One region of the Streptomyces sp. NBC_01237 genome, then DNA from elsewhere that is predicted to be linked to it. Evidence: riboswitches for the same ligand, from Rfam matches in the RefSeq annotation. Region 1 holds a riboswitch; the other holds the start of a gene.

The links. A riboswitch is a leader RNA that binds a small molecule or an ion and turns the genes downstream of it on or off. The one in region 1 is predicted to bind cobalamin.
Region 2: another riboswitch for cobalamin. It lies ahead of OG251_RS05140 (CoA-acylating methylmalonate-semialdehyde dehydrogenase); the one in region 1 lies ahead of OG251_RS14220 (ABC transporter substrate-binding protein).

What each region holds. Positions count from the first base shown of each region.
Region 1 is NZ_CP108508.1:3,222,809-3,233,315, forward strand. Features, by position in the region: gene OG251_RS14215 (FecCD family ABC transporter permease) at 1-825, opposite strand, end outside; gene OG251_RS14220 (ABC transporter substrate-binding protein) at 822-1,850, opposite strand; cobalamin riboswitch at 1,889-2,017, opposite strand; gene OG251_RS14225 (M67 family metallopeptidase) at 2,173-2,595, opposite strand; gene OG251_RS14230 (amino acid permease) at 2,677-4,107, opposite strand; gene OG251_RS14235 (DUF2017 domain-containing protein) at 4,447-5,031, opposite strand; gene clpS (ATP-dependent Clp protease adapter ClpS) at 5,100-5,408, opposite strand; gene OG251_RS14245 (nicotinate phosphoribosyltransferase) at 5,498-6,826, shown strand; gene OG251_RS14250 (isochorismatase family protein) at 7,021-7,617, shown strand; gene OG251_RS14255 (hypothetical protein) at 7,695-8,039, opposite strand; gene OG251_RS14260 (immune inhibitor A domain-containing protein) at 8,164-10,507, opposite strand, start outside.
Region 2 is NZ_CP108508.1:1,147,776-1,158,282, forward strand. Features, by position in the region: gene OG251_RS05095 (siderophore-interacting protein) at 38-889, opposite strand; gene OG251_RS05100 (phosphopantetheine-binding protein) at 886-1,125, opposite strand; gene OG251_RS05105 (hypothetical protein) at 1,357-1,593, opposite strand; gene OG251_RS05110 (hypothetical protein) at 1,983-2,537, shown strand; gene OG251_RS05115 (hypothetical protein) at 2,871-3,329, shown strand; gene OG251_RS05120 (enoyl-CoA hydratase) at 3,435-4,217, opposite strand; gene mmsB (3-hydroxyisobutyrate dehydrogenase) at 4,214-5,143, opposite strand; gene OG251_RS05130 (enoyl-CoA hydratase/isomerase family protein) at 5,140-6,207, opposite strand; gene OG251_RS05135 (acyl-CoA dehydrogenase family protein) at 6,204-7,352, opposite strand; gene OG251_RS05140 (CoA-acylating methylmalonate-semialdehyde dehydrogenase) at 7,358-8,857, opposite strand; cobalamin riboswitch at 9,082-9,266, opposite strand; gene tsaD (tRNA (adenosine(37)-N6)-threonylcarbamoyltransferase complex transferase subunit TsaD) at 9,530-10,507, opposite strand, start outside.

The DNA.
Region 1 (10,507 bases):
CAGGCCGACGAAGCCGATCGCTCCGCTGTACGCGACGAGGGCGCCGGTGAGCAGCGAGGCGAGGACGAAGACCCCGGCCCGGAAGCGTGCCGTGTCGAGGCCGAGGACGGTGGCGCCCTCCTCGCCGACGAGCAGCAGGTCGAGCGGGCGGGCGAGGGTGAGGAGCAGGGCCGTACCGGCGACGAGGACGGCCGACGGCAGCGCGAGCATGTCCCAGCGGGCGGCGCCGAGACCGCCGAGGGTCCAGTAGAGGACTTCCTGGAGGTGGTCGGCGCGGGCCGAGGTGACCAGGATGAGGCTGGTGAGGGCGGACAGGATGTAGGAGACGGCGACTCCGGCGAGGACGAGCCGGTTGGTGGTGAGGCCGGATCCGCCGCGGGCCAGCGTGTAGACGAGCAGCAGTGAGGCGAGTGCGCCCACGAAGGCGGCGGCGGGGATGGTGACGGTGGTGGCGATGCCCGCGCCGACGCCGAGGACGATCACGAGGACCGCTCCGGTGGAGGCGCCGGAGGAGACGCCGAGGAGGAACGGGTCGGCGAGCGGGTTGCGTACGAGCGCCTGGAGGACGGTGCCGATCACGGCGAGTCCGGCGCCGACGATGATGCCGAGCAGGACCCGGGGCAGCCGGACGTCGAGGACGATCGTGCGGAACGGGCCCGGTCCGGCCCGCCCGGTCAGGATGTCCAGGACCTGGCCGGGCGGGATGCGGACGGAGCCGAGGGCGAGCGCGGCGAGTACGGCTGCGCAGAGGACGACGGCGAGGACGCCGGTGACCAGGGTGTAGCGCAGCAGCCGCCGCGGGGCGGCGGGGGTGCGGCAGCTCACGGCGCGGTGGTCGCCTCGCCGGGCGTGCCTTCGGGTATCTCCGGGTGCAGCTGGGCGGCGAGCTTGCCGACCGCGGCGGGGGCGCGGACGCCGAGGACCGCGTCGGAGAGCGGGAGGACGGCGAACCGCTTGTTCTTGATCGCGGGGACGTCGGCGAGCGCCGGGTCGTCCAGGAGGCGCTTCTTCTTCTGGGCGACGGTGGTGGCGCCGTAGTCGTAGATGACGATGACGTCGGGCTTGCGGGCGACGACGTTCTCCCAGGAGGCGTCGCCGAATGCCTTGTCGAGGTCGGCGAAGACGTTGCGGCCGCCGGCCCGGGTGATCAGCTCGTTGCCGATGCCCTTGCCGCCCGCGGTGAAGGCCGTCTTGTCGCCGCTGTCGTAGACGAAGACGGAGACCGGCTCCACGGACGTGAGCTTCTTCGCCGTGGCGGCGTTGGTGGCCTTGGCCTCGTCGATCCAGGTTTCGGCGCGGCGGCTGACGCCGAAGGTGTGGCCGACCTCGCGGACCTCCTCGTAGAGGGCGTCCATCGCGGTGTCGCCCTTGGAGCAGTACTCCGTGTTGAGCCGGGTGTCGATGCCGGACTTCTTGAGCGCCTCGCGGCTGCGGCCGTCGCCCGCGGCGAACGCGGTGGCGTATCCGCCGTAGACGAAGTCGGGGTCGGCGGCGAGGAGCTGCTCGTACGAGGGGTACTCCTTGGCCAGGACGGGGACGGCCTCGTACTGGCTCTCGTACGTGGGCAGGACCTTGTCGTCGAGGTAGGCGGTGCCGACCAGGGACTTGGCGAGGCCCAGTTCCAGCATCACTTCGGTGACGTGCTGGTTCATGGTGACGGCGCGCTTCGGCGGTGCCTTGTACGTCGTGGTGACACCGCAGTTGGTGACGGTGTACGGGAAGCCCGCGGACGACGCGGCTCCCTTGGCCGGGTCCTTGGAGCCGTTGTCGGCGTCCGTGGCGGAGCAGGCGGTGAGGGCGAGCGGGAGCAGCACGGCGGCGGCTGTGAGCGCGGGGGTGCGCCGGAACATGGCGGGGCCTCTCCGGGGGATTTCCGCGTCCCCTGGTCGGTGCGAGAAGGCGGCAGGCCAGTTCCTGACTGCCGAGCCCCGGTCCTCGTGGACGGGGGTTCGGTCACAGTGGCGGGACCGTGCCGGACTCTCACCGGCTTCCTGGGTCCTGCCGCCTCGTTGGGTCTGGGTGCAGTGTGCCAGACGCGGTCGCGGCCCCGGTAAGGCGACCCTCAGTAGGGTCAGCGAGTCACGGGGTCATCGGGTCGCGGGTGTCGGCGACTGGCGGGCGCCGGCAGGGTGCGGGCGCCGGCAGGGTGCGGGCGCCGGTAGGCCGTGGGCGTCAGTAGGCCTCGACGACCTTGACGTCCTCCTCCGTGATCTCGCCGTCCACGATGCGGTACGAGCGGAACTGGAACGGGCCCGCCTCGTCGGTGTCCGCGGTGGAGACGAGGACGTAGTGGGCGCCGGGTTCGTTGGCGTACGTGACGTCGGTGCGGGAGGGGTACGCCTCGGTCGCCGTGTGCGAGTGGTAGACGATCACGGGCTCCTCGTCGCGGTCGTCCATCTCGCGGTAGAGCTTGAGGAGGTCCGCCGAGTCGAACTCGTAGAACGTGGGCGAGCGGGCGGCGTTGAGCATGGGGATGAACCGTTCGGCGCGTCCCGTTCCGGCCGGTCCCGCGACGACTCCGCACGCCTCGTCGGGGTGGTCGGCGCGGGAGTGGGCGACGATCTGGTCGAACAGCGCCTGGGTGATGGTCAGCATGGCGTCCAGGATAAGCAGCGGGCCCGTCCGTACCGAGGAGTGGTACGGACGGGCCCGCATACTGGACGCCCGGGCGGCAGGTCACTTCTTGGTGAAGGCCGTGTTCTCCGGGTTGCGGGCCTTGAGCATCAGGTAGGAGACGCCGAGGATCAGGGCCCAGACCGGTGCGCAGTACAGCGAGATGCGGGCTTCCTTGTCGATGGCCATCATCACGATGACCATGCCGATGAAGGCGAGCGCGAACACGCTGGTGTACGGGGATCCGGGGGCCCTGAACGTGGACTGCGGGAGCACACCCCGGTCGGCCAGGAAGCGGAAGCGGAGCTGGCTGAACAGGATCATGATCCAGGCCCACATGCCGGAGATGGTCGCGAAGGAGACGACGTAGTTGAACGCCTGCCCCGGCCACTGGTAGTTGATCCACACGCCGACGAGCATCAGCGCGGCCGAGAAGGTGGTGCCGATGAACGGCAGGCCGTTCTTCGTGAGCTTGGTGAAGGCCCGCGGGCCCTGCCCGTTGAGGGCGAGGTCACGCAGCATGCGGCCGGTGGAGTACATGCCGGAGTTGCAGGAGGAGAGCGCCGCGGTCAGGACGACGAAGTTGACGATGGCCGCCCCGACACTGAGACCCATCTCCTCGAACGCCTTCACGAACGGCGAGACGCCGGGCTTGAACGTGCTCCACGGCACCACCGACAGGATCATGATCAGCGCGCCGACGTAGAAGACGGCGATGCGCCAGGGCACGGTGTTGATCGCCTTGGGCAGGACGGTCCTGGGGTCCTTGGACTCGCCCGCGGTCACGCCGACGAGTTCGACGGCCAGGAAGGCGAACATCACGATCTGGAGGGTCATCAGCGTGCCGGTGATGCCCTGGGGAAAGAAGCCGCCGTCGTTCCAGAGATTGGCGACGGTCGCGGTGTCGGCGGCGTCGGAGAAGCCGATCGTGAGGACTCCGGCGCAGATGAGGATCATGCCGATGATCGCGGTGACCTTGACCATCGAGAACCAGAACTCCAGCTCACCGAAGAGCTTCACGGAGATCAGGTTGGCGCCGTACAGAATAATCGTGAAGACCAGTGCGGACAGCCACTGCGGAATGTTCCACCAGTACGTCATATAGGTGGCGGCGGCGGTGACTTCGGTGATTCCGGTGACGACCCAGAAGAGCCAGTACGTCCAGCCTGTGACGAATCCGAAGAACGGCCCGAGGAATTCACGGGCGTACTCCGAGAAGGAGCCGGACACCGGTCGGTACATGAGGAGTTCGCCGAGGGCCCGCATGATGAAGAAGATGACCAGGCCCGCGATCGCATAGGCCAGGATGAGACTGGGACCGGCCCGGTCGATGGCCTTGCCCGCACCGAGGAAGAGCCCGGTCCCGATGGCGCCGCCGATGGCGATCATCTGGATCTGGCGGGCGCCCAGACCGCGCTGGTATCCCTCGCCGCTGTTTCCGGCACCTTCGGCCTCCTGGCCGGCGTGCCCCTTGTCGACCTCAGCCGATGTCATGGTGATGCGCCTTTCTCCATGCCGATCCGCGCCTTCGCAGACTGCGGATCAGGTCCTGATCCCCCCGGATATGGATGGAGTGCCGTCGGCGTTCGGCCGACTTGTAGCGCCCCCGGGAACAGGGGTGGCGTCCCCGGGTGGTCGTGAAGATTTATCACGGGCCCCCGGGCGATCCACCGGACATTCTGTGGCGCACACCACAGGAAAAAGCGGACAAGAGTTTCCAGCCGCTGCAAAAAAGGCCGTTCAGGTGACGGGATCGTTATCCGGATTTGAGCGTCCGCTGAGCGAAGCTCCGTATCCCGCCCAAGGCCGGACCGCCGGGGAGAACGACGTCCCTCAGGGCATCAGCGTCTCGACGAGCGTCTCCTGGAGCGCGCCCAGCCAGAGGTAGGCCATCACCATCGGCTTGCGCGGATCGCTGTCGGGGAGGCGGTAGAGCGAGCCCTCCTGACCCTCGTCCTCGTCGGACACCTCCAGACGGGTGCCGATGGTGAGCCGCAGGTCGTTGAGGGCGCCGAGCCAGTTGCGGCACTCCTCGGCGGTGAGCGCGAGGACGGCGCCGCCGTCCCCGGAGGGCGTCAGCGCGTCCAGGGTCCGCACGACGGCGAGGGCGTCCTCGCGCTTGCGGGTGCGCAGGTCGTTCTCGGTGAAGCGGCGGAATTCGGCGGACGCCTCGCGCAGCTCCTTGTCCTCGTCCCCGTACGCCTCGGGGAAGAGCCGGGCCAGGGCGGGGTCGGCGGGCGGTTCGCTCGGGCCCTCGGCGAAGAGGGCGGCGAGCGGGTCCTCACCCTCGGCGGGCTCGGCGCCCGGACCGATCAGTTCCAGCAGCTGGACGGCGAGGGAGCGCAGGATGGAGATCTCGACCTCGTCGAGCGCGACGGCCGCGCCGCCGCCGGGGGTGGCCTCGAAGTGGCCGGCCATGGATTCTCCGATGGTGGGTCGGGCGGGGCAGGGGCGGTACGGGAGCGTGGTGGACGCGGGGCGCGGGGCTAGTTGCGGTCCTGGGTCAGGGTGGCCCAGAGGCCGTAGCCGTGCATGGCCTGGACATCGCGCTCCATCTCCTCGCGGCTCCCGCTGGAGACGACGGCGCGGCCCTTCTGGTGCACGTCGAGCATGAGCTTGCGGGCCTTGTCCTTCGGATAACCGAAGTACGCCTGGAAGACATAGGCCACATAGCTCATGAGGTTCACCGGGTCGTTGTGCACCAGCGTCACCCAGGGGACGTCCGGCTCGGGGACCGCGAAGGTCTCTTCGGCCGACTCTGGACGTTCGATCTCTACGGGGGCAGCAACGCTCACCTACCCCATGCTGCCACCCGGAGGGGGTCGGCGCACAAACGGACCCCACATCTCGTCACTCTGACGAAATAGGGGGTAGCATCCCAGCCATGAACTCAGCGGACCTTGGGCGACGGGTCGGTGTGCCGTCGACCGCACTCTTCACCGACCAGTACGAGCTGACCATGGTGCAGGCCGCCCTGAAGGCCGGCACCGCGGACCGGCGCTCCGTTTTCGAGGCCTTCACGCGGCGGCTGCCGGAGGGGCGGCGCTACGGCGTCGTCGCGGGCACCGGCCGGGTGCTCGACGCGGTGGAGAACTTCCACTTCGACGACGAGATGATCGGCTTCCTGCGCCAGCAGAACATCGTCGACGAGCCGACACTCGAATGGCTGGCCGGCTACCGCTTCAGCGGCGACATCTGGGGCTACCCGGAGGGCGAGGTGTACTTCCCCGGCTCGCCGATCCTGCGGGTGGAGGGCTCCTTCGCCGAGTGCGTGCTGCTGGAGACGGTGATCCTGTCGATCCTCAACCACGACTCGGCGATCGCCGCGGCGGCGTCCCGGATGTCGGCCGCCGCGGGTGGCCGCGGGCTGATCGAGATGGGGGCCCGCCGTACGCACGAGCTGTCGGCCGTCGCCTCGGCGCGCGCCGCGTACGTGGGCGGCTTCGACACCACCTCGGACCTGGCCGCGGGCTTCCGCTACGGCATCCCGACCGTGGGGACGAGCGCGCACGCCTTCACCCTGCTCCACGACAGCGAGCGCGACGCGTTCCAGGCGCAGGTGGACTCGCTGGGCCGGAGCACGACGCTGCTGGTCGACACGTACGACGTGACCGAGGCGGTCCGTACGGCGGTCGAGGTCGCCGGGCCCGAGCTCGGAGCGGTACGGATCGACTCCGGCGACCTGCTGCTGGTCGCGCACCGGGTGCGGCAGCAGCTGGACGAGCTGGGCGCCACCGGGACGAAGATCGTGGTGACCTCGGACCTGGACGAGTACGCCATCGCCTCGCTGGCCGCGGCGCCGGTCGACGCCTACGGGGTGGGCACGCAGCTGGTCACCGGGAGCGGGCAGCCGACCTGCTCCATGGTCTACAAGCTGGTCGCCCGCGCCGGGTCCGCCGATCCCGCGGAGACGATGCGGCCGGTCGCGAAGAAGTCGCTCGGCGCGAAGTCGTCGGTGGGCGGACGCAAGTGGGCCGCGCGCCGGCTCGACGGGCACGGCGTGGCCGAGGCGGAGGTGGTCGGGACCGGCCCCGTGCCCGAGGAGCTGGCCGGACGGCAGCTGCTGGTGGAGCTGGTGCGGGGCGGCGAGGTCGTCGCCCGCGAACCGCTGGAGGCGGCCCGGGAGCGGCACGTCACGGCGCTCAAGGGGCTGCCGATGTCGGCGATCCAGCTGTCACGCGGCGAGCCGGTGCTTCCGACCGAATACGTGTGAGGGGACAGGGTCGGGGCAGTGGCGACATACGGCAGGGACGTCCGGCGCGACCGGGAATGCCCGCGATCGCCGGGTGGGCTTGATTGTGCGGGCCAAATCTCTACGCTCGGTGGCGTCCCGCTCCCTGACATCCCCGTGAACCCCGTACGCTCACCGCCGAAGCGCCGCCTCTCCCCCACCTAAGGACACCCGCCATGCACCGCGCCTTGATCGTCGTGGACGTTCAGAACGACTTCTGCGAGGGCGGCAGCCTCGCGGTGGCGGGCGGCGCCGATGTCGCCGCCGCCATCACCGACCTGATCGGCGAGGCCCAGGCCGGCTACCGCCATGTGGTGGCCACCCGTGACCACCATGTCGACCCGGGTGACCACTTCTCCTCGCAGCCCGACTTCGAGCACTCCTGGCCGGTGCACTGCGTGGCCGGTACGGAGGGGGTGGGCTTCCACCCCAACTTCGCCCCCGCCGTCGCCTCGGGCGCCATCGACGCCGTCTTCGACAAGGGGGCGTACGCCGCGGCGTACAGCGGCTTCGAGGGGCTCGACGAGAACGGGGTCGGGCTCGCCCAGTGGCTGCGCGACCGCTCCGTCACCGAGGTCGACGTGGTCGGCATCGCGACCGACCACTGCGTCCGGGCCACGGCCCTGGACGCCGCCCGTGAGGGCTTCGCCACGCACGTCCTGCTGGAGCTGACCGCCGGGGTCGCCGGGGCGACCACGGAGCGGGCGCTGGAGGAGCTCCGTACCGCGGGCGTGGAGCTCTCCGGCAAGCCGGTCGTCGCCGGTACCCCGTAGGGCGCCTCCGACCCGTCCGCCGGGCGCTCGGCGCTTCACCCGGTGCCCGCGGGACGGGGCTACGCGCGTGGACGGGGCTACGCGGCGGGGCGGGCCGGGCCGGCGTATCCGGTGGGCCCCAGCAGGGCCCGGATGGGGTGCCAGAGCTCCTGTCCGGTCTGGGGCGCCGCCCGCCACAGCAGGCCGTCCGGGTGGTGCAGCACCGCCGTGATCTCGTCCGGCGTGGGCGGCTGGGCATTGCCGCGGAGATAGACCGCGCGCAGCCCCAGGTTGCGCAGCCGGGTCAGGGCGCGCGCCCGGTTGGCGGCGTGCACGAGCACCCGTACCGGGGCTCCGGGCCCGGCTCCGTCCGCCGGGCGCGTCAGGGTGAGTGCCACCACCACCGTGCCGTTGGGCAACCTGCAAAAACCTCCGCCGGCCATGCTCCGCGCTCCCCCATGAGACGTCGTGTCAATAAGGATATGAACAAGACGCACCTAAACACGATCGGCCGCCGCCCGCTAGAGGGCGACGGCCGATCATGTTTTGACCTGCGGTGATACCGGATTACTTGGTCGACGGACCAACCTTGACGGTCATCGTGGAGCCGCTGAGCGGCTCGCTGACGATCGAGATCCGGGTGTTGGTGTCAGAAACCTTGACGCTGCCCGTCGGGTTCTCCTCGTACCAGTACGTCCCCTTGCGGTCGTCGAAGACCGGGACGCCCAGCGACGGCTTGATCCGCAGCGGCACGTCGGCGTTGTGGAGCGTGAAGCCCTGGTTCGGCCACCAGCTGAACGGCGCGTCGAACGGCTGGATCTTGTTGCGCAGGACCGTGCCGTCCTTCCACTTCAGCGGCTTGGCGTGCGAGTCGATCGGCAGGATCAGACCCTGGCCCGGGTGGACGGAGGTGTTGTTGTCCTTCTGGGAGGTGTCCCAGAGCCACACCATCAGACCGTTCTGGTAGGCGTAGTGCTCCACCCAGTCCGGACGGGACTTCGAGAAGCCGAAGTTGTACGGGCCGACCTTGAGGGTCTCGTCGTACGACACGTACTGGCGGTTCTCGGCGATGTAGTACTGCGGGTAGTCGTTGGTGAACGACTCGCCGATCCGCGAGAAGCCCTTGGCGGTCCAGCCGTTGTCGTCGGCCTCGGCGTTGTCCGAGAAGAGCGGGGCACCGTCGGCGGTGATCGTGAGGGCGTCGGCCGTGAAGCCCTTGCCGCCCGCGCCGCCGTCCGTCTGGTAGCGGAAGCGGAGGTCGATCTTCTTGCCCGCGTAGGCGTTCAGCGGGAAGGAGAGCTTCTTGACGGCGCCGGAGACGTCGGTCAGGGCCGGCTTGTCGCTGGCGTCGCGCGGGAGCGCCTTGCCGTCGGCGGTGCCGTCGAGCGCGGTCCAGCTGGTGCCGCCGTTGTCCGACACCTCGGTGTAGAGGTAGTCGTAGTCGGCCTCGATGTCGTACCAGCCCGAAAGGTCCAGCGACGCGGCGGACTTGCCGGTCAGGTCGACCGAGCGGGTCAGGGTGTTCGACAGGTTGTCACCCATGTCGCTCCACCACTGCTTCGAGCCCTCGGCGGGCTTGGTGACAGTCGTGGTGACGGCCTTCTCGGGCAGCTCGACGACGAGCGCCTGCTTGTCCTTGGTGTTGTACTCCGAGACGCCCAGCTTGTGGGTCGACTTCGTACCGGCCTTGGCCTTGTCGTAGTCGAGCCAGCCCAGCTGGAGCTTGTCCCACGAGGTCATGTCGCCCGGCAGGTTGCCGATCTCGCCGGTGCCGGTGCCGAGCCAGGAGCCCGCCGACATCAGGGACCAGAAGCCGACCGAGTTCTCGCCGTTGTTGGTGGTGTCGTAGAGGTCCGGCAGACCGAGGTCGTGGGCGTACTCGTGGGCGAAGACGCCCAGGCCGCCGTTCTCGGGCTGCGCGGTGTAGTCACCGACCCAGATGCCCGTGTCGCCGATCTCGGCGCCACCGGCCTTGTTGCCCGTCGGGCCCGTCGCTCCGGCGTTGGTGCCGTAGGCGTACCAGCGGTGCGCCCAGATGGCGTTGGTGCCCTCGGCGCCGCCGCCCGCGGACTCGTCCTCGCCGGCGTGGACCAGCTGGAAGTGGTCGATGTAGCCGTCGGGCTCGTTGAAGTTGCCGTCACCGTCGAAGTCGTAACGGTCCCACTGGTCGTACTGCGCCAGGTCGGCCTTGATCTGCTCCAGGGTGCGGCCCTTGGCCTTCTGGTCGGCGACCCAGGCGTTGACGCCGTCGCGGACGGTGTCCCAGACGTTGGCGCAGTTGGTCGCACCGCAGTAGTTGGAGCCGTAGCGGGCCTCGTTGTACGGGACCTTCACCCAGTCCGAGACCTCGCCGTCGACCGAGTAGCGTCCGGAGGAGGTCTTCTCGTAGTAGGTCTTGAGCGAGTTGACGCCCTTGCCCTCACCGAAGTAGAGCTCCTGGAAGTGCTTCTGGTTGTAGTCGGCCTGCCAGGCGGTGCTGTTGTCCTTCGCCGGGTCCGGCTTGGCTATCTTGTTGTGCAGCGGTCCGGGCTTGCCGCCGTACTTCGGGACGGGCGGCTTGGGGCCGTCGCCGTCCGGGTCGACCATGGTCGTGTCGTCGACCTTGTCGCCGAACTCCACCAGGATGGTGAAGATCTTGTCGGTCTTCTCGCGGCCGAGCTCGACGTACTTGTTCTTGCCGAGCTTGACGACCTTGGAGCCGCCGCGGGTCGACACCTTCTTGTCGCCGGAGAGCACCTGCTCCAGCGCGGCCTGACGCTGTGCGTCCTGCTTCTCGCTGAAGGGGCCTTCCAGGTTGTGCTCCTGCCCCTTCGCCGACCCCGGATCGCGGCGGTCGACGATGGATGCGCCCGAACCCGACGTCTTGTCATCTGCCTGGGCCGTGGCGAAGGCCGACGCGGTCGCGGCCGTC
Region 2 (10,507 bases), 2.1 Mb from region 1:
GAGCGGGCGTAACGCCCGCCCCGGTCCGGCCGGTTGATCAGTGCTCGTCCTCGTCGAAGTCGGCGACGCCGCGCTTCCAGTAGCCGGTGATGTCGCTGTCAGCCCTGTCCAGGCACAACTCGTCGCGGACCCAGCGGCGCAGCGGCTTGATCTGCCCCGCCTCACCCGCCGCCCACACGTACACGCGCTCCCCCTCGGGCACGGTCACCGACATCACGGCCCCTGCCAGCGCGTCGCCGGTTCCGGCCGGCAGGCCGCCGCGGTGCAGCCAGTGCACCCGAACACCCTCGGGCGCGGACAGCTCGATCTCCTCCGCGGCATCGGCGACTTCGACGAACGCCCAGCCCTTCGCGGCCCTGGGCAGCTCCTCCAGCCGGCGCGCGATCGCGGGCAGGGCCGTGATGTCGCCCGCCAGCAGATAGTGGTCGTAGGCGTGCGGGACGATCAGCCCGCCGGGCGGTCCCGCGATGTGCATAACGGTGCCCGGGCGGGCCGCAAGCGCCCAGTCCGACGCGAGACCGCCCTCGTGCGGCGCGATATCGATATCGATCTCGCCCGCGACGGGGTCGTACCGGCGCACGGTGTACTCCCGCGAGACGAGCGCCGGGCGCGGCCAGCGCAGCATCGCCCCGTTCGGCTCGGGCAGCCGCAGCGAGCCGTCCGGATCCGGGAAGATCAGTTTCACGTGCTCGTCCGGCGCATGGGCCTCGAACCCCTCGGCGCCCGCCCCGCCCAGGGTCACCCGCAGCAGGCCGGAGCCGACCATGGCGGTCCGTACGACCTCGGTCTCCCGGATGCCGATCGGGTAGCCCACCTTCTCCGCGTGACGGCCCGCCCGCACCTCCGCGATCCGGTCCAGGTGCCGGTGCCGGTGATCGACGCGGCTCATGCGGCACCCCCCGTCAGCAGCGCCGTCCAGTGCGCCAGTTCGGGCTGCTCGGCCAGATCGGGAAACTCCAGCGTGGCCGCCCCCGCGGCGCGCCAGCGCTCGACCAGGATCATGATCCGCACCGAGTCCAGGCCGAGGTCGACCAGGTTCTCCTCGGGCGCGATGTCCGCGGGGTCGCAGTCGAGCAGCTCCGCGACGTCGGCGCGGACACGTTCGGGCGACAAGGTCTTGTTCATCGGTTCACTCCTGCGGGGATGGGCACCGGCCCGGCGGTCAGCAGGCCGGCGGTGATGGTGGGGACGACGCCACAGCACTGGGCGACGTGGGAGGTGGACGCCCGCCCGGCCATGGCGTGCGCGAGGGAGGTCGGCGAACAGGTCCCGCACGGCGGGGTGCCGGGCGCGGCCGGGAAGCGGGTGCAGCACGACGTCGGCGGTGCGCCCGGCCGGGAACCGCCCGGAAGGCGATCACCCGTGCACGGTCGTCCCCGTCCGTCCGACGCCCGGCCGAGGTGCCGGGGTGCCGTTCGGGCCGGGCCGGGGGACGTCGCAACGGATGCCGTCGCGGGCGGACTCCGGGCCGTGGGGGCGGGTTCGCGCGGTGGACACGGTGTACGCGACCGTGCCGTCGCAGGGCATCCCGGCGGTGGCGAGGGAGAAGGTGTCCGCGCCCTCCGCTCCGGCCTCGTCGACGTCGACGCTCAAGCCCCGGCCTCTCAGGTTCCAGGCCACCATGAACTCCCCCTCTCGCGCTCAACCCAGGCAAGGCTAACCTAACTCACGAGTGGGGGATACGGGAAAGCGGAATGGGCGTCGACCGACTCGCGCGAGGCGGCCCCACGTCGCATGACTGCCCGTCATATCGTCTCGCGGTCCCACCGATCACCCCCGTCCGTAGCGTCGGCGCACTCACTTGTGAGCCCGCCCGCACCGCCGGGACGGGCCTGTTCCAAGGCGGGGTGGCCCATACCCTGTCCCGGAGGAGTGCGCGGGTGCGATGCTGTGCACAAAACTTCGCGGGGCAGGGGGATGCCGTGGGTACGGTGGGTGCACGTGTGGTCGTCACACCGGACAATTCCCTCTATCGTCGACGGTTGGCGATGTACGGGGTGATCGGCGTTCCCGCACTCTGCTCCCTGGGGGCCATGACCATCGGCGAGTTCGGGGTGAGCTGGCTCCTGCCGTTCGTGGTGCTGATCCTCCTGCCGGTGGCGACCACTCTCGTGATGATGGCGTTACGCTCCTCGATGGCCCAGATCACGGTCATCGACGACGAACTCCGGATCGACAACTCCTTCGGAGTGAACCTCTACAGCGCTCCTCTGGAGTTCCTGACCGCGCTGCACCCGATCACGTTCGGCACCGGCCCCTTCGCCCCCACACCCGAACGCATGGTCATCGCCTCGCAGTCCACCCGGCCCTTCGTGCTCGACCTGCGGCTGTGGCGAGCGGCCGACGTGGAGCGGCTGTCGCGCCGGCTTCGGGACATACCCCTGATGGACGCGCAGACCTTCTCGCCCAAGGAGCTGAAGAGGCAGTACCCCCACGTGCGACTGCCGTGGTGGCACGCCCGCCCATGGGCCACGATCCTCCTGCTGACCGCGTCGACGGTCGCCTACTTCGCCCTCGTGGGCCTGCTGTTCATGTGACACCGGCCGCACATCCAGCCGTCGGCGGAAGCGCCGGCGGCACAGGATGAGCGCACCGGGCACACCCGGGCACCATCGCCCGACGAGACCGGCACGCCGCCCGGACCGAGCGGGGCGGAGCCGGGCCACAGGCCCCGCCGACGGCGGTCCGCGCGACACGCCACACCCTTGATTGACCGTAGCATGTCAAAAATCATGGCGATGTGTCTTGTTGCCTCAAGGCGACCGTGTCTCAATGGGGGACCCACCTTGCTGATGGCTCGTCAGGAAGTTGGTCGGCGCGGCACGCAGCCCCGGCGCGCCGGCAGTCCCCCCACATGAAGGGCAAACATCATGAGGCACGGTTTACGGCGGCTCGGTGTCTGTTCCGCCCTCGCCGCGGGCACGCTCGCTCTGGCCCCCACGGCCGGCGCGGTCGCCCCCACCACCGCCACCATCTCCTTCGACTGCGGCTCGTACGGCTCGGGCAGTGCGACGCTCACTGCCACCCAGAGCGGTACGGCCGCGACCATCAACGTCTCGACGTCCGCCATCACCGCCCCCATCAGTATCGGCGCGAACTCCGTCAAATCAACGCTCACGCTCAGCAACAAGGGCGCAGGCGCGGTGACCTTCACCGGTAACTCCAACCCGGCCATCCCGGCCGGAAGTCCCGTGTCGACGGGGCCGCTCGCCGGGACGGTCGCCCCGGGAGACAGCCTGGCGGCCACATCCCTCAAGGTTGTGGTCTTCGGCATCACCGCGACCTGCAACGCGACCTCCGCGCAGTCGCCCGGCCCGTTCGTGTTCTGACCGGTCCCGACCGGCCGACGTGCCGGATCGGTACAGCGGACCGGCATGTCGGTGCGGCCGGCCGTGCCACCCGTCCTCGGCGGGTGGCACGGCCGGCCTCTTGCGTCAGGAGTGGGTGAAACCGGGCTGTCGCTTGTCGACGAAGGCGGTCATGCCCTCCTTCTGGTCCGCGGTCGCGAACACGGCGTGGAAGAGCCGGCGTTCGAAGCGGACCCCTTCCGCGAGGGTCGTCTCGAAGGCGCGGGACACCGCTTCCTTCGCCATCATCGCGACGGGCAGGGACATCGCGGCGACGGTCCCGGCGACGGCGAGCGCCTCGCCGATGAGGTCGTCGGCGGGTACCACCCGTGAGACGAGACCGGCCCGCTCCGCCTCTGCGGCGTCCATGGTGCGGCCGGTCAGACACATCTCCATGGCCTTGGCCTTGCCCACCGCACGGGTCAGCCGCTGGGAGCCTCCGATACCGGGGATGACGCCCAGCTTGATCTCGGGCTGTCCGAACACGGCGGTGTCGGCGGCCAGCAGGATGTCGCACAGCATCGCCAGCTCGCATCCGCCGCCGAGCGCGTATCCGGAGACGGCCGCGACCGTCGGAGTCCGCAGCGCCCCGAGCCGGTCCCAGGCGGTGAACCAGTCGCTGAGGTACATGTCCATATAACTGTGGGGCCGCATCTCCTTGATGTCGGCTCCGGCCGCGAATGCCTCGGGCGATCCGGTGAGGACGATGCAGCCGACGCCGGGGTCCCGGTCCAGGTCCGCCGTCGCGGCGACGACCTCGTTCATCACCTGGACGTTGAGTGCGTTGAGGGCCTTGGGGCGGTCGAGCGTGAGAAGTGCCGTACGCCCCGTGCGTTCGACCCGGATCGTCCCGTAGGGCTCTGTGGTCATGCGCCGTCTCCTTCCCGGACCGTGTGCGGTGCCGACTTCTCCCTGATGGTTCCGACGATCCCGGAGAAGTCCCGGCCCGTCCCGGCCCCCTCGGCATAGGCCGCGTACACCTCTGCCGCCCTCGCGCCGAGTTCCGCGTGCACACCACCGGCCCTGGCGGCGTCGGCCGCGAGTCCCAGGTCCTTGGCCATCAGCTCGGCGGCGAAGCCGGGACGGTAGGCGCGGTTGGCCGGGCTGCCCGGGACGGGGCCCGGCACGGGGCAGTTGACGGTCAGGGCCCAGCACTGGCCGGACGCGGTGGAGGCCACGTCGAACAGGGCCTGGTGGGACAGGCCCAGGCTCTCGCCGAGGACGAACGCCTCGCTCACCGCGATCATCGAGATACCGAGGATCATGTTGTTGCAGATCTTCGCGGCCTGCCCGGCGCCGGGGCCGCCGCAGTGCACCGCCCGCTTCCCCATGATCGCCAGCAGTGGGTCCGCCTCGGCGAACTCGGCCTCGCCGCCGCCCGCCATGAAGGTGAGCGTGCCGGCCTCCGCGCCGACCACTCCCCCGGAGACCGGGGCGTCCAGCGCCCGCATCCCCGCCGCGACCGCGGTCCCGTGGGCGCTTCGCGCGTCGGCCACATCGATGGTCGAACAGTCGATGAACAGGGTGCCGGGCCGGGCGGCGGCCAACGCCCCCTCCTCCCGGTAGAGGCCCAGGACATGGCGTCCCGCGGGCAGCATGGTGATCACCACGTCCGCCGCAGCGGTTGCCTCCGTCGATGATCCGGCCGGTTCCACCCCGTTCGCCACGGCCGTGCCGCGCAGTTCGGGCATCAGGTCGTGGCCGATGACCCGGTGGCCGGCCCGGACGAGGTTGGCCGCCATCGGGCCGCCCATGTGGCCGAGGCCGATGAAGCCGATCGTGCGCCTGCTGTTCACCACGGCACCTCCTGTGCGGTTGCGGCCAGGTGGAGTCCGCCCCCGGCGGGCCGGGCGAAGTAGCGCGCCACGTCCGTTTCGGTGACCTCGGCCAGGGTGGCCGGTGTCCAGTGGGGGCTGCGGTCCTTGTCGATGACCTGCGCCCGGATCCCCTCCGCCAGGTCGTGCGAGGCGAGTGCGGCGCAGGAGATCCGGTACTCCTGTTCCAGAACACGCTCCAACGGGCCGAGTCCCCGTGCCCGGTGGAGCGCGGCGAGCGTGACCTTCAGCGCGGTGGGCGACCTGTCGGCCAGGGTGCCGGCGCTCTCCGCGGCGGCACGCGAGCCGTGGGCGCGCAGCCGGGCGAGGATCTCCTCGACGGTGGCGGCCCGGTAGCAGGCGTCGATCCAGGGCCGGTGACCGGCCAGTTCGCCGGGCGGCGCCTCCCGCACGTACGCGGGGAGCACATCGTGCACCGGCCGCGCGGCGAGGTCGGCGAGCAGCCGGGGCAGATCCTCGGAGGGGACGAAGTGGTCGGCGAGCCCGCACAGCAGCGCGTCACCCGCGCCGATCCGCGCACCCGTCAGCGCGAGGTGGGTACCGAGTTCGCCCGGTGCGAGGGCGAGCAGATAGGTGCCGCCCACGTCGGGGACGAAGCCGATGCCCGTCTCCGGCATCGCGATCCGGGAGCGTTCGGTGACGATGCGGACGCTGCCGTGCGCGGAGACCCCGACGCCGCCGCCCATCACGATTCCGTCCATCACGGCGACGTACGGCTTCGGGTAGCGGGCGATGCGGGCGTTGAGCCGGTACTCGTCCCGCCAGAAACCGGCCGAGGCCGTGTTCCCGGCGCGCACGTCCTCGTAGATGGAGCGGATGTCGCCGCCGGCGCACAGGCCGCGTGCGCCGGCACCGGTGATGATCACGGTCTCCACCGCCGGATCGTGCTCCCAGGCGGTCAGTGCCGCGTCGATGCGCCGCACCATGCTGTGGGTGAGGGCGTTGAGCGCCTTCGGCCGGTTGAGCGTGAGGTGGGCCGCGCGGCCCTCGGTACGGAGCAGTACGTGCTCCTCGGCGGCGGTCACCGGAACGCCTCCGTCAGTCCGCGGGCCACGATGACGCGCATGATCTCGTTGGTTCCTTCCAGGATCTGGTGGACACGGAGGTCGCGGACGATCTTCTCGATGCCGTACTCGTGCACGTATCCGTAGCCTCCATGGAGTTGGAGGGCGCGATCGGCGACGGAATAGCCGGTGTCGGTGGCGAAACGTTTGGCCATCGCGCACAACTGCGGGGACTGCGGGTCTCCGCGGTCCAGGGCCTCGGCGGCCTGGTGGACCAGGGCGCGGGCCGCGGCGAGTTCGGTCGCCATGTCGGCGAGGCGGAACTGCAGGGCCTGCTGGTCCAGCAGCCGGGCGCCGAACGCCTCCCGGCCCGCGAGATACGACAGGCTCCTGCCGAGGGCGCTGCGGGCGCCGCCCAGGGAGCAGGCGGCGATACCGAGCCGGCCGCCGTTCAGGCCGTTCATCGCGATGCGGAAGCCGTCGCCCGCACGGCCGAGCAGCCGGTCCGCGGACACCCGGACCCCGTCCAGGATCACCTGGCGGGTGGGCTGGGCGTTCCAGCCCATCTTCTTCTCGTTCGGCCCGAACGACAGGCCGGGATCGTCCCGGTCCACGACGAACGCGGAGATGCCGTCGGGGCCCGCTCCCCCGGTGCGGGCCATGACGACGTACACCTGGGAGGCGCCCGCCCCGGAGATGAACTGCTTGACGCCGGTGAGGAGGTAGCCGTCCGCGTCCCGCACCGCGCGGGTGCCGATCGCCCCGGCGTCCGATCCCGCGCCGGGTTCGGTGAGGCAGTAGCTGCCGAGGTCGTCCATGGCACACAGCCGGGGCAGCCACCGTGCGCGTTGCCCCTCGTCGCCATAGGTGTCGAGCATCCAGGCGACCATGTTGTGGATGGAGAGGTAGCCGGCGATGGACGGGCAGCCGGAGGCCAGGGCCTCGAAGACGAGGACACCGTCGGCGCGGGAGAGGCCGCTGCCTCCCGCGTCCTCCCGTACGTACACGCCGCCGAGCCCGAGCCCGGCCGCCTTGCGCAGCGTGTCGAGCGGAAAGTGCTTGTCCTGGTCCCACTGGACGGCATGAGGGGCCAGATGGTCCTGCGCGAAGTCCAGGGTGGTCTCGATCAGGGCCTGTTGGTCCTCGGTGAGCGAGGTCGTGGTCATGGCGCTCATCCCATGGTGGGGAGGGTGAAGCTCGCGCCTTCCCTGGCGCCCGAGGGCCAGCGCGAGGTGACGGTCTTGGTGCGGGTGTAGAAGCGGATGGCGTCCGGGCCGTGCTGATTCAGGTCGCCGAAGCCGGATCGCTTCCAGCCGCCGAAGGTGTGGTAGGCGACGGGGACCGGAATGGGGACGTTGACGCCGACCATGCCGGTGTTCACCCGGCGGGTGAAGTCGCGGGCGGTGTCCCCGTCCCTGGTGAAGATCGCGACCCCGTTCCCGTAGGGGTGCTCGCTGGGCAGGCGCAGGGCCTCCTCGTAGTCGGCGGCCCGTACGACGCACAGGACGGGTCCGAAGATCTCCTCCCGGTAGATCCGCATCCGCGAGGAGACCCGGTCGAAGAGGGAGGCCCCGGCGAAGAACCCGTTCTCATGGCCGGGGAGGGTGAAATCCCTTCCGTCGACGACGAGTTCGGCGCCCTCGGTGACGCCGATGTCCACATGGCGGCGGACCCGTTCGAGGGCGTCCCGGCTCACCAGGGGGCCGAAGTCGGCCTCCGGGTCGTCGGAGCGGCCGATGCGGAGCGTGGCGATGCGTTCCCTGAGCGCGGCGACGAGCCGGTCGGCGGTCTCCTCCCCGACGGGTACGGCCACGGAGATCGCCATGCAGCGCTCTCCCGCGGACCCGTATCCGGCGCCGACGAGCGCGTCGACGGCCTGGTCGAGGTCGGCGTCCGGCATCACGATCATGTGGTTCTTGGCGCCGCCGAAGCACTGGGCGCGCTTGCCGTGGGCTGCGGCGGTGGCATAGATGTGGGCGGCGACGGGAGTGGAGCCGACGAAGCCCAGCGCACCGACCCTGGGGTCCTTCAGGAGGGTGTCGACGGCTTCCTTGCCGCCGTTGACGACGTTGAGGACACCGGGCGGCAGACCGGCCTCCAGGAACAGCTCGGCCAGGCGCAGCGGCACGGACGGGTCCCGCTCCGACGGCTTGAGGACGAACGCGTTTCCGCACGCGAGAGCGGGTGCGGCCTTCCACAGCGGGATCATCGCGGGGAAGTTGAACGGTGTGATTCCCGCGACCACTCCGATCGGGGAACGCAGCGAGTGCACATCGATTCCGGTGCCCGCGTTGTCGGTGAACTCGCCCTTGAGCAGATGCGGGATTCCGGCGGCGAACTCGACGACCTCCAGCCCGCGTTGGATGTCGCCGTGTGCGTCGGCCACGGTCTTGCCGTGCTCGGCCGACAGCATCCGGGCCAGGGATTCGCGCTCCGCCTCGACGAGTTGGAGGAAGCGCAGCAGGACGCGGGCGCGCCGCTGCGGGTTCCACCGGCCCCATTCCTGCTGCGCGCCGGCCGCGTCGGTGATCGCGGCTCCGGTGTCGGCGTGGCCGGCGAGCGGTACGCGGGCCTGGACGGCGCCGGTGTTGGGGTCGTACACGTCGCCGAAGAGGCCGGACGTACCGGTGGTGTGCTTGCCGCCGATGAAGTGGGTGAGTTCACGGACCATGGATGCCTGCTCTCGTCAGGTGAGATCCGGGGATGGCACGGCGGGACGCCGTCGGGCGCACGGGTGGGCGCACCGCCGGGAAGGCCGTGGGACAGCGAACAGCGGGGCCGGGGGCCTCGGAGGTCTATGAGCGCGCGGTGGTTCGGGTGCGCTCCGCCGGATCACCAGGGTCGTGGGTATGCGTACGGACCGGTGCCATGCGTGTCTGCTCCATCCTCGTGGAAAACACGGAACATTCCGCGGCCGGTATCCTGACTCCCGGATCCCCGCGTGCCGCCCGCCTTCCCGGCAGACCTCGCCAGTGGCGTGTGGATGGCAGCACACTCCCCGGTCACAGTGGCGGGACCGTGCCGGATTCACACCGGCTTCCCTGCACCGCGGACCTTGTGCCACGAACATATAGTTGGACGTCCTAGTAAGTCCACCCCTCCTCACCCCGCGTCGCGACCGGCCTCCCGAACGGCCTTCCCGAGCAGCCGGCTTATGCCGTGACCGCGCGCCGGGCGCACCTCGGAACAAGGAGGGACCGGAGCGGCCGGAGGGACCGGAGCGACACAAGAGGGCGCGTGGCCCACGCGGTGGTGAACGGGCGACGTCCGCTCCTCCAGGCGCGCGGGACACCGGCGTGCGCGAGCGGTCACCCGCCTCGCGGAATCCTGACGCGGACAGCCCTCAGGCGGCCGTCGCCGCAGCCGCCCCGGGGGTCAGGGCCGCGTATTCCAGGGGCGCGGACGGATCGATCGACACATCGAGGGGGGCGGGCTCCGCTCCCGCTCGTACGAGGAGGTCGCCGACAGCCGCGATCATCGCGCCGTTGTCCGTACACAGGGTCATCGGAGGTACGCGCAGTCGCACGCCCGCGGCCGCGCACCGCTCCTCGGCGAGCGCGCGCACCCTTGAGTTCGCGGCCACACCACCGACCACGACGAGGGTCCCGACGCCGTGGTCCCGGCAGGCGGCCAGCGCCGTACGGGTCAGGACGTCCGCGATCGCCTCCTGGAGCGAGGCCGCGCCGTCGGCCACCGGCAGCTCACGGCCCCGGTGCCCCTCGGCCCAGCGCGCGGCGGCGGTCTTGAGACCGGAGAAGGAGAACGCGTACGGGTCCTCCGTCCGACCGGTCAGCGGGCGGGGGAAGGCCACCGCGCGCGGATCGCCTCCCCGGGCGGCGCGGTCGATGGCCGGGCCTCCCGGATACGGCAGACCGAAGACCCGGGCGACCTTGTCGAAGCACTCGCCGGCGGCGTCGTCCAGGGTGTCCCCCAGATGCGTGATCGGGTCGCGGGCCAGGTCCCGCACGAGCAGCAGGGAGGTGTGCCCGCCGGAGACGATCAGCACCACAGACGGGTCGGGCAGCGGGCCGTGCTCCAGCGTGTCCGCGGCGACATGCCCCGCCAGGTGGTGCACCCCGTACAACGGGGCGTCGATCGCGTAGGCCAGGGCCTTCGCGCCCGCGAGGCCGACCTGGAGCGCACCGGAGAGGCCCGGTCCCGTGGTGACGGCCACCGCGTCGATGCCGGACAGCCGCAGACCCGCCTGGTCGAGGGCCTGCCCGACGACGGGGGTGAAGGCGTGCAGATGCGCCCGTGCGGCGATCTCCGGTACCACGCCGCCGAACCTGGCGTGCTCGTCCATGCTGGACGCCACCGCGTG